DNA from 2 places in the Kitasatospora sp. NPDC057015 genome. Region 2 is predicted to be linked to the other one. Evidence: predicted binding sites of a transcription regulator. Region 2 holds the regulator's gene; the other holds the start of a gene.
What was found. The regulator HrcA, encoded in region 2, represses chaperone genes, less so after heat shock. The targets are predictions, from matches to a motif close to TTNGCACTCNGNNNNNCNGAGTGCNAA.
Positions count from the first base shown of each region.

Region 1: ACFTWP_RS03630 (FmdB family zinc ribbon protein) is a predicted target of HrcA. The motif match lies at 2,527-2,553, and genes of this name have one in related genera.

Region 1 covers NZ_JBHUSG010000003.1:70,772-75,184, forward strand. The annotation lists gene ACFTWP_RS03620 (potassium/proton antiporter) at 1-549, shown strand, start outside; gene ACFTWP_RS03625 (MFS transporter) at 969-2,372, shown strand; gene ACFTWP_RS03630 (FmdB family zinc ribbon protein) at 2,577-2,921, shown strand; gene mscL (large conductance mechanosensitive channel protein MscL) at 3,945-4,361, shown strand.
Region 2 covers NZ_JBHUSG010000019.1:4,089-8,501, forward strand. The annotation lists gene ACFTWP_RS19345 (16S rRNA (uracil(1498)-N(3))-methyltransferase) at 1-369, opposite strand, end outside; gene dnaJ (molecular chaperone DnaJ) at 629-1,768, opposite strand; gene hrcA (heat-inducible transcriptional repressor HrcA) at 1,842-2,933, opposite strand; gene htpX (zinc metalloprotease HtpX) at 3,186-4,106, shown strand; gene ACFTWP_RS19365 (hypothetical protein) at 4,162-4,413, shown strand, end outside.

The DNA.
Region 1 (4,413 bases), on a different contig from region 2:
CTCTCGGTGGTGCTGACCCTCACCCCCTTCGGGCTGCCGCTGCGCGAGCAGGCGCTGCTGAGCTGGGCCGGGCTGCGCGGGGCGGTGCCGATCGTCCTGGCCACCATCCCGCTGGTGTCGGGCGCGCCCAGGGCCCAGGAGATCTTCAACATCGTCTTCATCCTGGTGGTGGTCTTCACCCTGATCCAGGGGCCCACCCTGCCCTGGGTGGCCAAGTGGCTGAAGGTCTCCGAGGGCGCGATGGGCCAGGACCTCGGCATCGAGTCCGCCCCGCTGGAGAAGCTGCACGGCCAGCTGCTGTCGGTGACGCTCTCGCCCACCTCGCGGATGTCCGGGGTCGAGGTGAGCGAGCTGCGCCTGCCCACCGGGGCCGCGGTGACCCTGGTGGTCCGCGAGGGCGCGAGCTTCGTGCCGGACAAGGCCACCGTGCTGCGCGGCGGGGACGAACTGCTCGTGGTCACCACCGACGCCGTCGGCGAGGCCGCGGAGAAGCGGCTGCGGGCGGTCGACAAGGGCGGCAAGCTGGCCGGCTGGCTGAACGGGCGATAGGGCTCCGACCGACGGCCCGCGGGAGCGGGAGCGGGGGCGGGGGCGGCGGCCGCAGGGCGGGCCGCGGCCGGGTCACGGGCCGCGGGGCGCCGGGCAGGCGCCCCCCACGTGCTCGGCCTCCCCTGGAATGCCGCCCTGTCGCCAGGTGTTCACCTCGATTCGACAGGGCGACGGGGCGGCGAGCCTGTACTGTGGAGGAAAGCGCGTGTCTACGCGCGTATAAGCAACGCGAACGATGACTGACACATCCGCAACATCTGCCTGAAGCAGAGTTGGCGCGACCGCTCGGCGGCCGCGGCCCGCAGCACCCACCGCCGGGCCCGGTATCTACCCCGGTCGACGCGCGAGAGGACGACTCTCGGCGCCGTCGGGGCCACCCGTACCCCTGCTGCGCTACCAGGCAGCAGGAAGGACCGACCGTGACGGCCCGCCGAACGGTCGACAAAACCCCCGCACGCGTCGGGTACGGAACGCTGCTGCGCACCCCGGGCGCCCGGGGGTTCCTGGTACCCGCCTTCGCGGCCCGCCTGCCCTACGCCATGCTCAGCCTGGGCATCGTGCTGCTGGTCCTCGACACCCACGGCTCGTACGGCACGGCCGGCGTGGTCGCGGCGGTCTCCGCCGTCGCCCAGGCCCTCGTCGGCCCGCAGACCGGTCGGCTCGCCGACCGCTACGGCCAGTCCGCCGTACTGCTCCCGAGCGTCCTGGTGCACGCCCTCTCGGTCGGCGCGCTGATCGCGCTGGCCCTCGGGCACGCCCCGGTCTGGGCGCTCCTCCTCGCCGCCGCCCCGGCCGGCGCCAGCGTGCCGCAGATCGGCGCGATGGTCCGGGCCCGCTGGGTGGCCAGGCTGGCCGACTCCTCGCCCGGCACCCTCAACACCGCCTTCGCCTTCGAGTCCGTGACGGACGAGTTCACCTTCGTGGTCGGCCCGGTGCTCGCCACCGCCATCGCCACCGGCGTCACGCCCGCCGCCGGTCTGGTGGCCGAGGCCGCACTGACCGTCGTCGGCGGGCTCGCCTTCGCCGCCCGGCGGGGCACCGCACCGGCCCGCCACCCCCGGGTTCCGGGCGCCCGGCGGGTCTCCGCCCTCGCCTCCCCCGGCGTCCGGCTGCTGGCCGGCGCGTTCCTCGGCGTCGGCACCGTGTTCGGTGCCATGCAGGTCTCGGTCACCGCCTTCGCCGAGGCCGCCGGACGCCCCGGCGCCAGCGGCCTGGTGTACGGCGTGTTCGCCGGCGGCTCGATGCTGGCCGGCGTGCTCTACGGCATGGTCGCCTGGCGCCGCTCGGCCCGCGGGCGGATGCTCGGCAGCTACGCCCTGCTGGTCCTGGGCTGCTCCACGCTGTGGGCGATGCCCGACCTGACCTCGCTCACGCTCGCCGGGCTGGTCTGCGGCCTGGCCATCGCGCCGACCCTGATCACCGGCTACACGCTGGTCGAGACGCTGGTCCCGGACGGCGCGAAGACCGAGGCCTTCACCTGGCTCACCGGTGCGATCGGCCTCGGCCTCGCCACCGGCTCGACGGTCGCGGGCCGCCTGATCGACGGCCACGGACCCTCCGCCGGATTCCTGGTGCCGGTGGCCGGCGCCGGCCTGGGGCTGCTCGCCCTGGTCGTCCTGCGACGGCTGCTGGTCGCCCCCGCGACGGGCGGCCCGACCACCGCGGCCGGCGACGGCACGGCGGGCGCCGCGGTCACCGCGGGCGCCGTCGCCGCGGCGGTCGGCCGGGCCTCCTCCGAGAGTGCGGCTGCCGCCGCGCCGGACCGGACCCCGGCCGCCCACGGCGGTGGCCGGGCACGGCTGGTGGGCGCCGCGAAGGGCTGAACCGGGGGCCGCCGCAGCCACCGGACGAGGCCGTCCGCGTGCGACCGTGCGATCGTCCGTACCCGCCCGTTCGGGCGGTCGGGCGCGCCGCCGGTGGTATCTCACACCTGCGGCGCTGGACTGATCAGGCGGAATGCCGCATCATTGACCGTCGTTAGCACTCATCAGGCGAGAGTGCCAGGGGGAAGTGCAGGAGGAAGACAAGTGCCCACGTACCAGTACCAGTGCACCGAGTGCGGCAACGGCCTGGAGGCGGTGCAGAAGTTCACCGACGACGCGCTGACCACGTGCCCCAGCTGCGAGGGGCGGCTCCGCAAGGTCTTCTCGGCCGTCGGCGTGGTCTTCAAGGGCTCTGGCTTCTACCGGACGGACAGCCGTTCGTCCTCCAGCAGCTCGGTGGGCGCCGGTGCGGCCACCGGGTCGTCCGGCGGCTCCTCGACCGGCAGCGGCTCCTCGACCGGCGGTTCCTCCTCCGGCAGCGGCGCCGCCACCTCGACGAGCCCGGCCCCGGCCGCCGCCAAGTCGACCGGCAGCGCCTCGGCGAGCTGAGCCTCCGGCAGCGCATCACGTACCGCCCCGGGGCGGACACCGACTTTCGAGGGCCCGGCCCCACCGCGTGTTGCGGTGGGACCGGGCCCTTGCGCGTCCCCGGCCCGGAGCGGCAGCCTCGCCGTCGGCCTCCCGTCATCCTCACGGGTGTACGAAGTTATCCACAGCCCCGGGTTGTCCACAGGGGTACGGCCGGGGATTCCACGAACACGCGGGCGGAGGCAGGCTGAGCGGGCGAGGTCGCCCCCGGCCCTCGGCCCGCGAGCACGGTGAAGCTCGCGGGCCGCGGGCCCGGCCGGCGACGCCCCCCGTTCCCCGAATCGAGGCGGTGCCCGTCATGACCGGTCCGACCCGGCCCCTGCTGTCCTCCACCTGCGGCCGGCATCCGTTCGCCGCGCCCGTCGGCGTCCAGAGTGCACTCCCCACGCCCGCCTGCGGTCGGACTCCGTTCGCCGCGCCCGTCGGCGACCAGCACGGGCTCCCCGCTCCCGCCTGCGGCCGGACGCCGCTCGGGCCGCCCTCCCGTGCCCAACCGCCGCCGGCGACGGCCTGCGACCGGATCGGTCCGCCGCCCCCGGGTGGCGGACGCTCCTCGGATCCGCCCGGCGGCCCGGGGCACCGGGCGGCGGCCCGACGCACCGTGCCGGCCTCCACGTCCGCCGTCCCGCCCCGGCGTGCCGTCCCGGCCTTCGCACCGATCAGACGCGGCGGAGGCGGCCGGCACCGGCTCCAGCAGGCCGTCCGGCACCGGCCGGGGGTCGTGGCCGCCGGACTCCTCGCCGTTGCCACCGCACTGGCCGCCGGGCCCCTGCGGCCGGGGCCCCCGCCGCCCGCCGCCACCTCCGCCACCTCCCCGGGTGCCCCCGAGCCCGCCGGTGCCCCGCGCTGCACACCGGGCGGCGGTGCGCCGTAGGCACGACCCGGGTCCGGCGCAGCCCGGGGCCACGGTCCTCGGATGGCTGCGACCACCGAATTCAGGACAATTCACCCGTAACTCATCCGGCGTCCGGTCGTTCACGCGACATGAAGGGCTTCAAGGAATTCCTGCTCCGCGGCAACGTCGTCGAACTGGCCGTCGCCGTCGTGATCGGCGCCGCGTTCACCAACATCATCAACGCCTTCGTGAAGGGCGTCATCAACCCCATCGTCGGCGCCTTCGGCGCCAAGGACCTGGCCGCCTACAGTTCCTGCCTCAAGGGGCCGTGCGAGCTCAGCGCGACCGGCGAGGTCACCAGCGGCATCCTCATCCTCTGGGGGTCGGTGCTCAGCGCGGTCCTGCAGTTCGTGATCACCGCCGCCGTCGTCTACTTCGTCCTGATCGTCCCCATGAACAGGCTCGCGGCGCGGCGCAAGACCCTGCAGGAGATCCAGACCGAGGCGGAGGCCAAGGAGGTGGCCCTGCTCACCGAGATCCGCGACGCCCTGGTCAGCCGGGCCTGACCCGACAGGGCATCTCCGCCCCCGCCGGCACCAGCCGGTGACCGCGATCGCC
Region 2 (4,413 bases):
CCACTGGGTGATGCAGCGCGAGGCCGGCCACGGGATCACCACGTCAACGCCGACCTCGGTCATGGTCTCGACGGCGAGTTCGCCGCGGTCGCCCTTGGGGAGCGCCTGGACAACCACGATCCGCGGGGACGGCTCGGGCTCCCGGCGCACCGCGCCGACCGTCACGTCGACGGCGTCCTTGCCGTGCACGGCCGCGACCGTGCCGTCCACGCCGAGGCCCAGGCCGTCCGCGAGGGTGACCGCCTCCCCGGGCTCCAGCCGCTTGACCGCGGCCGCGTGCCGGCCCTCGGGACCGTCCAGGCGGACCACCGCGCCGGGGGCGGCGCCGCTGAGCCGCGCGGAGTCGGTGACGAACACGGGTGCGGTCATCGGGGTCTGCCTCCGGGGCTGGCGCTGCGCTGCTGGTGTGCGGGTGCGGGTGCGGGTGCGGGGTGGGCTGTGGGTGGGCGGGGTGGGAGCACCGGACAGGGGGCCGGTGGGCGCGTGGGGCTCTCGACGCACCCGGGTGGCGTACACGGCCGCCGGGGGCGCACAGAGGCCGGCTCACGCCGGGGTGACAGCGGCCCGCGCCCCCATGTACGGGGTCGCGGGCCGCTGCTGTGCTCGGTGTCCGGGCCGGCTCGGCGGCTCAGCGGCCGTTGAAGGCGTCCTTCAGCCGCGAGAACAGCCCCTGCTGGCCGGGCGCGAAGGTCCCCGAAGGGCGCTCCTCGCCGCGCAGCAGCGCCAGTCGGCGCAGCAGCTCCTCCTGCTCGGGGTCGAGCTTGGTGGGCGTCTGCACCTCGACGTGCACTATCAAGTCGCCCCGGCCGCCGCCGCGCAGGTGGGTGATGCCCCGGCCGTGCAGCGGGATCGACTGTCCGGACTGGGTGCCGGGCCGGATGTCGACCTCCTCCAGCCCGTCCAGGGTCTGCAGCGGCACCTGGGTGCCGAGCGAGGCGGCCGTCATCGGGATGGTGACCGTGCAGTGCAGGTCGTCCCCGCGCCGCTGGAAGGTCGGGTGGGCGGTCTCGGCGATCTCGACGTACAGGTCGCCGGCCGGGCCGCCGCCGGGGCCGACCTCGCCCTCGCCGGCCAGCTGGATCCGGGTGCCGTTGTCCACACCGGCCGGGATCTTCACCGTGAGGGTGCGGCGGGCCCGGACCCGGCCGTCGCCGGCGCACTCCGGGCACGGGGTCGGCACGACGGTGCCGAAACCCTGGCACTGCGGGCACGGCCGCGAGGTCATGACCTGGCCCAGGAAGGACCGGGTGACCTGCGAGACCTCGCCCTTGCCCCGGCACATGTCACAGGTCTGCGCCGAGGTGCCGGGTGCGGCGCCCTCACCGGAGCAGGTGGTGCAGGTGACGGCGGTGTCGACCTGGAGTTCCTTGGTGGTGCCGAACGCGGCCTCCTCCAGGGTGATCTCCAGCCGGATCATCGCGTCCTGGCCGCGCCGGGTGCGCGAGCGTGGCCCGCGCTGGCCGGAGGCGGCGCCGAAGAAGGCGTCCATGATGTCGGAGAAGCCGAAGCCCGCCGCGCCGGCGCCGAAGCCGCCCGCGCCGCCGCCGTTCGGGGAGAGGGGGTCGCCGCCGAGGTCGTAGACCTGGCGCTTGGCCGGGTCCGAGAGCACCTCGTAGGCGGCGTTGATCTCCTTGAACCGCTCCTGCGTCTTCGGGTCCGGGTTGACGTCCGGGTGCAGTTCACGGGCGAGGCGCCGGAACGCCTTCTTGATCTCGTCCTGCCCCGCATCCCGTCGGACGCCGAGTACCGCGTAGTAGTCCGTGGCCACCAAATGCTCCGCTTGTTCCGCCTCTAGAAGTGCTGCGACTGGTTGTCACCGTTGGAGGTCCAACGGCGCTGTTCTACGACTCGGCCAGGATCTGGCCCACGTACCGTGCCACCGCACGCACCGCCCCCATTGTGCCCGGGTAGTCCATCCGGGTCGGACCGATCACTCCCAGCTTTGCCACACTCTCGTCGCCCGAACCGTAACCGACCGAGACCACCGAGGTGGAATTGAGCCCTTCGTACGCGTTCTCCCGGCCGATTCGGACCATCATCCCGGCGTCGGCGGTCTCGCCCAGCAGGCGGAGCAGGACGACCTGCTCCTCCAGCGCCTCCAGCACCGGCCGGATGGTGAGCGGGAAGTCGTGCCCGAAGCGGGTCAGGTTGGCCGTGCCGGCCAGCATGATCCGCTCCTCGTTCTGCTCGGCGAGGGCCTCGAAGAGGGTGGCGAGCACGGTGGTGACGGTCGGGCGGTCGGGCGCCTCGAAGGCCGCCGGCAGGCCCTCCAGCAGCTCGGGGACGTCCGGCAGGCGCTGCCCGACGGCCCGGGCGTTGATCCGGGCCCGCAGGTCCGCCAGGACGGTCTCGCCGACCGTGCCCGGGCAGTCGACCATCCGCTGCTCGACCCGGCCGGTGTTGGTGATCAGGACGAGCATCACCTTGGCCGGGGCCAGCGCGACCAGTTCGATGTGCCGCACGGTCGAGCGGGAGAGCGAGGGGTACTGCACCACCGCGACCTGCCGGGTCAGCTGCGCGAGCAGCCGCACCGTACGGGCCACCACGTCGTCCAGGTCGACCGCGCCGTCCAGGAAGTGCCGGATCGCACGCCGCTCGGGCGCGGTCATCGGCTTCACCTCGGCGAGGCGGTCGACGAAGAGCCGGTAGCCCTTGTCGGTGGGGATCCGGCCGGCGCTGGTGTGCGGCTGCTGGATGTAGCCGTCCTCCTCCAGGGCCGCCATGTCGTTGCGCACGGTCGCCGGGGAGACCCCGAGGCTGTGCCGCTCGACCAGCGCCTTGGAGCCGACCGGCTCCTCGGTGCCCACGTAGTCCTGGACGATCGCACGCAGCACCGCGAGCTTGCGGTCGTCCAGCGGACGCACGTCCAGCTGCCTGCCGTCGAGGTGCCTGCCGTCGGACTTGCGATCGTCCGCCCTGCGCTCGTTGGCCATGGGCACGCACCTCCGTCTTCGCACGTTGTCCGTTATGACTTGGTCTGGGCCGCTCTGTGGATCACCAGTTCCGGGCCTCTGGCACTCAGGACAGTCGAGTGCCAGAACCGTACCTGCCAGTGTAAGGCCCGGGCCCGACGGCAGGAACGGCCCGTCGGTGGTGATCCTGCACGCACCGCCCCGCGCGGGGTGATGCCGCCCGCCCCGCCAGGTGGCAGCATCGAAGGCAACCGGCGAATGCGAGGAGCAGCGATGTCGACCTCAGGCCAGCACACCCGATTCACCCCCGACCGCGGACTGACCAGCCGGATGGTCGCCACGATGTTCGTGATCGGTCTTCTGTACGTGGGCTTCACCGGTGTGCTCATCGCGCTGTTCCGCGGGGCCTGGCCGATCATCGTGCTGATCTCGGGCGGGCTGTTCGTGGCGCAGTTCTGGTTCAGCGACAAGATCACCGAACGGGCGATGGGCGCCCACGAGGTCACCCCCGAGCAGTTTCCGCAGCTGCACGGCACCATCGACCGGCTCTGCGCACTCGCCGACATGCCCAAACCCAGGGTCGCGGTCTCCCAGAACGACATGCCGAACGCCTTCGCCACCGGCCGCAAACCCGAGAAGTCGGTGGTCTGCGTCACCACCGGCCTGCTGCGCCGGCTGGAGCCGGAGGAACTGGAGGGCGTCCTCGCCCACGAGCTCTCGCACGTCGCCCACCGGGACGTCGCGGTGATGACGGTGGCCGGGTTCCTCGGCGTCCTCGCCGGGGCGATGACCCGGATGGCCATGTACGGCGGCCTGATGGGCGGCAACCGCAACAGCAACGACCAGAACGCCGCCATCGCGATGCTGATCATCCCGCTGGTCTCGATGGTGGTGTACGTCATCAGCTTCCTGCTCACCCGGCTGCTGTCCCGCTACCGCGAACTGGCCGCCGACCGGGCGGCCGCCCAGCTGACCGGCCGGCCCAGCGCGCTGGCCTCCGCCCTGACCAAGGTGACCGGCCAGATCGCCGCGATCCCCACCAGGGACCTGCGGCAGGCCCAGGCCTACAACGCCTTCTACTTCGCCCCGGCGCTGAGCGCCCGGGAGACCGCCAGCCAGCTGCTGTCCACCCACCCGTCGCTGGAGAAGCGGCTGGAGCAGCTCGCCAGGATCTCCACCGACCTCAACCACTGACCCGCCCGCACCACCACCGCACCTGACGACACGCCGTGCGACCGGAGGGGACCCCGTGGGATTCCTGGACACCCTGTTCGGCCGGAGCAAGCCGGTCCGGCCCGACCTCGACCAGCTGTTCGGGGTCCCCTCCGCGGCGCTCACCCTGGAGGCCGCCGCCGGGTTCCGGCCGACCGGACTCGGCTCCGTCTGCTTCGCCGCCGTCGAGGGCGGCGCCTTCGGCGAGGTGGAGCGGCAGGTCCGGGCGCTGCTCGACGCCGACACCGACCGCGGCGGCGTCCCCGTGGAGGCCAGCCAGGACGGCTAC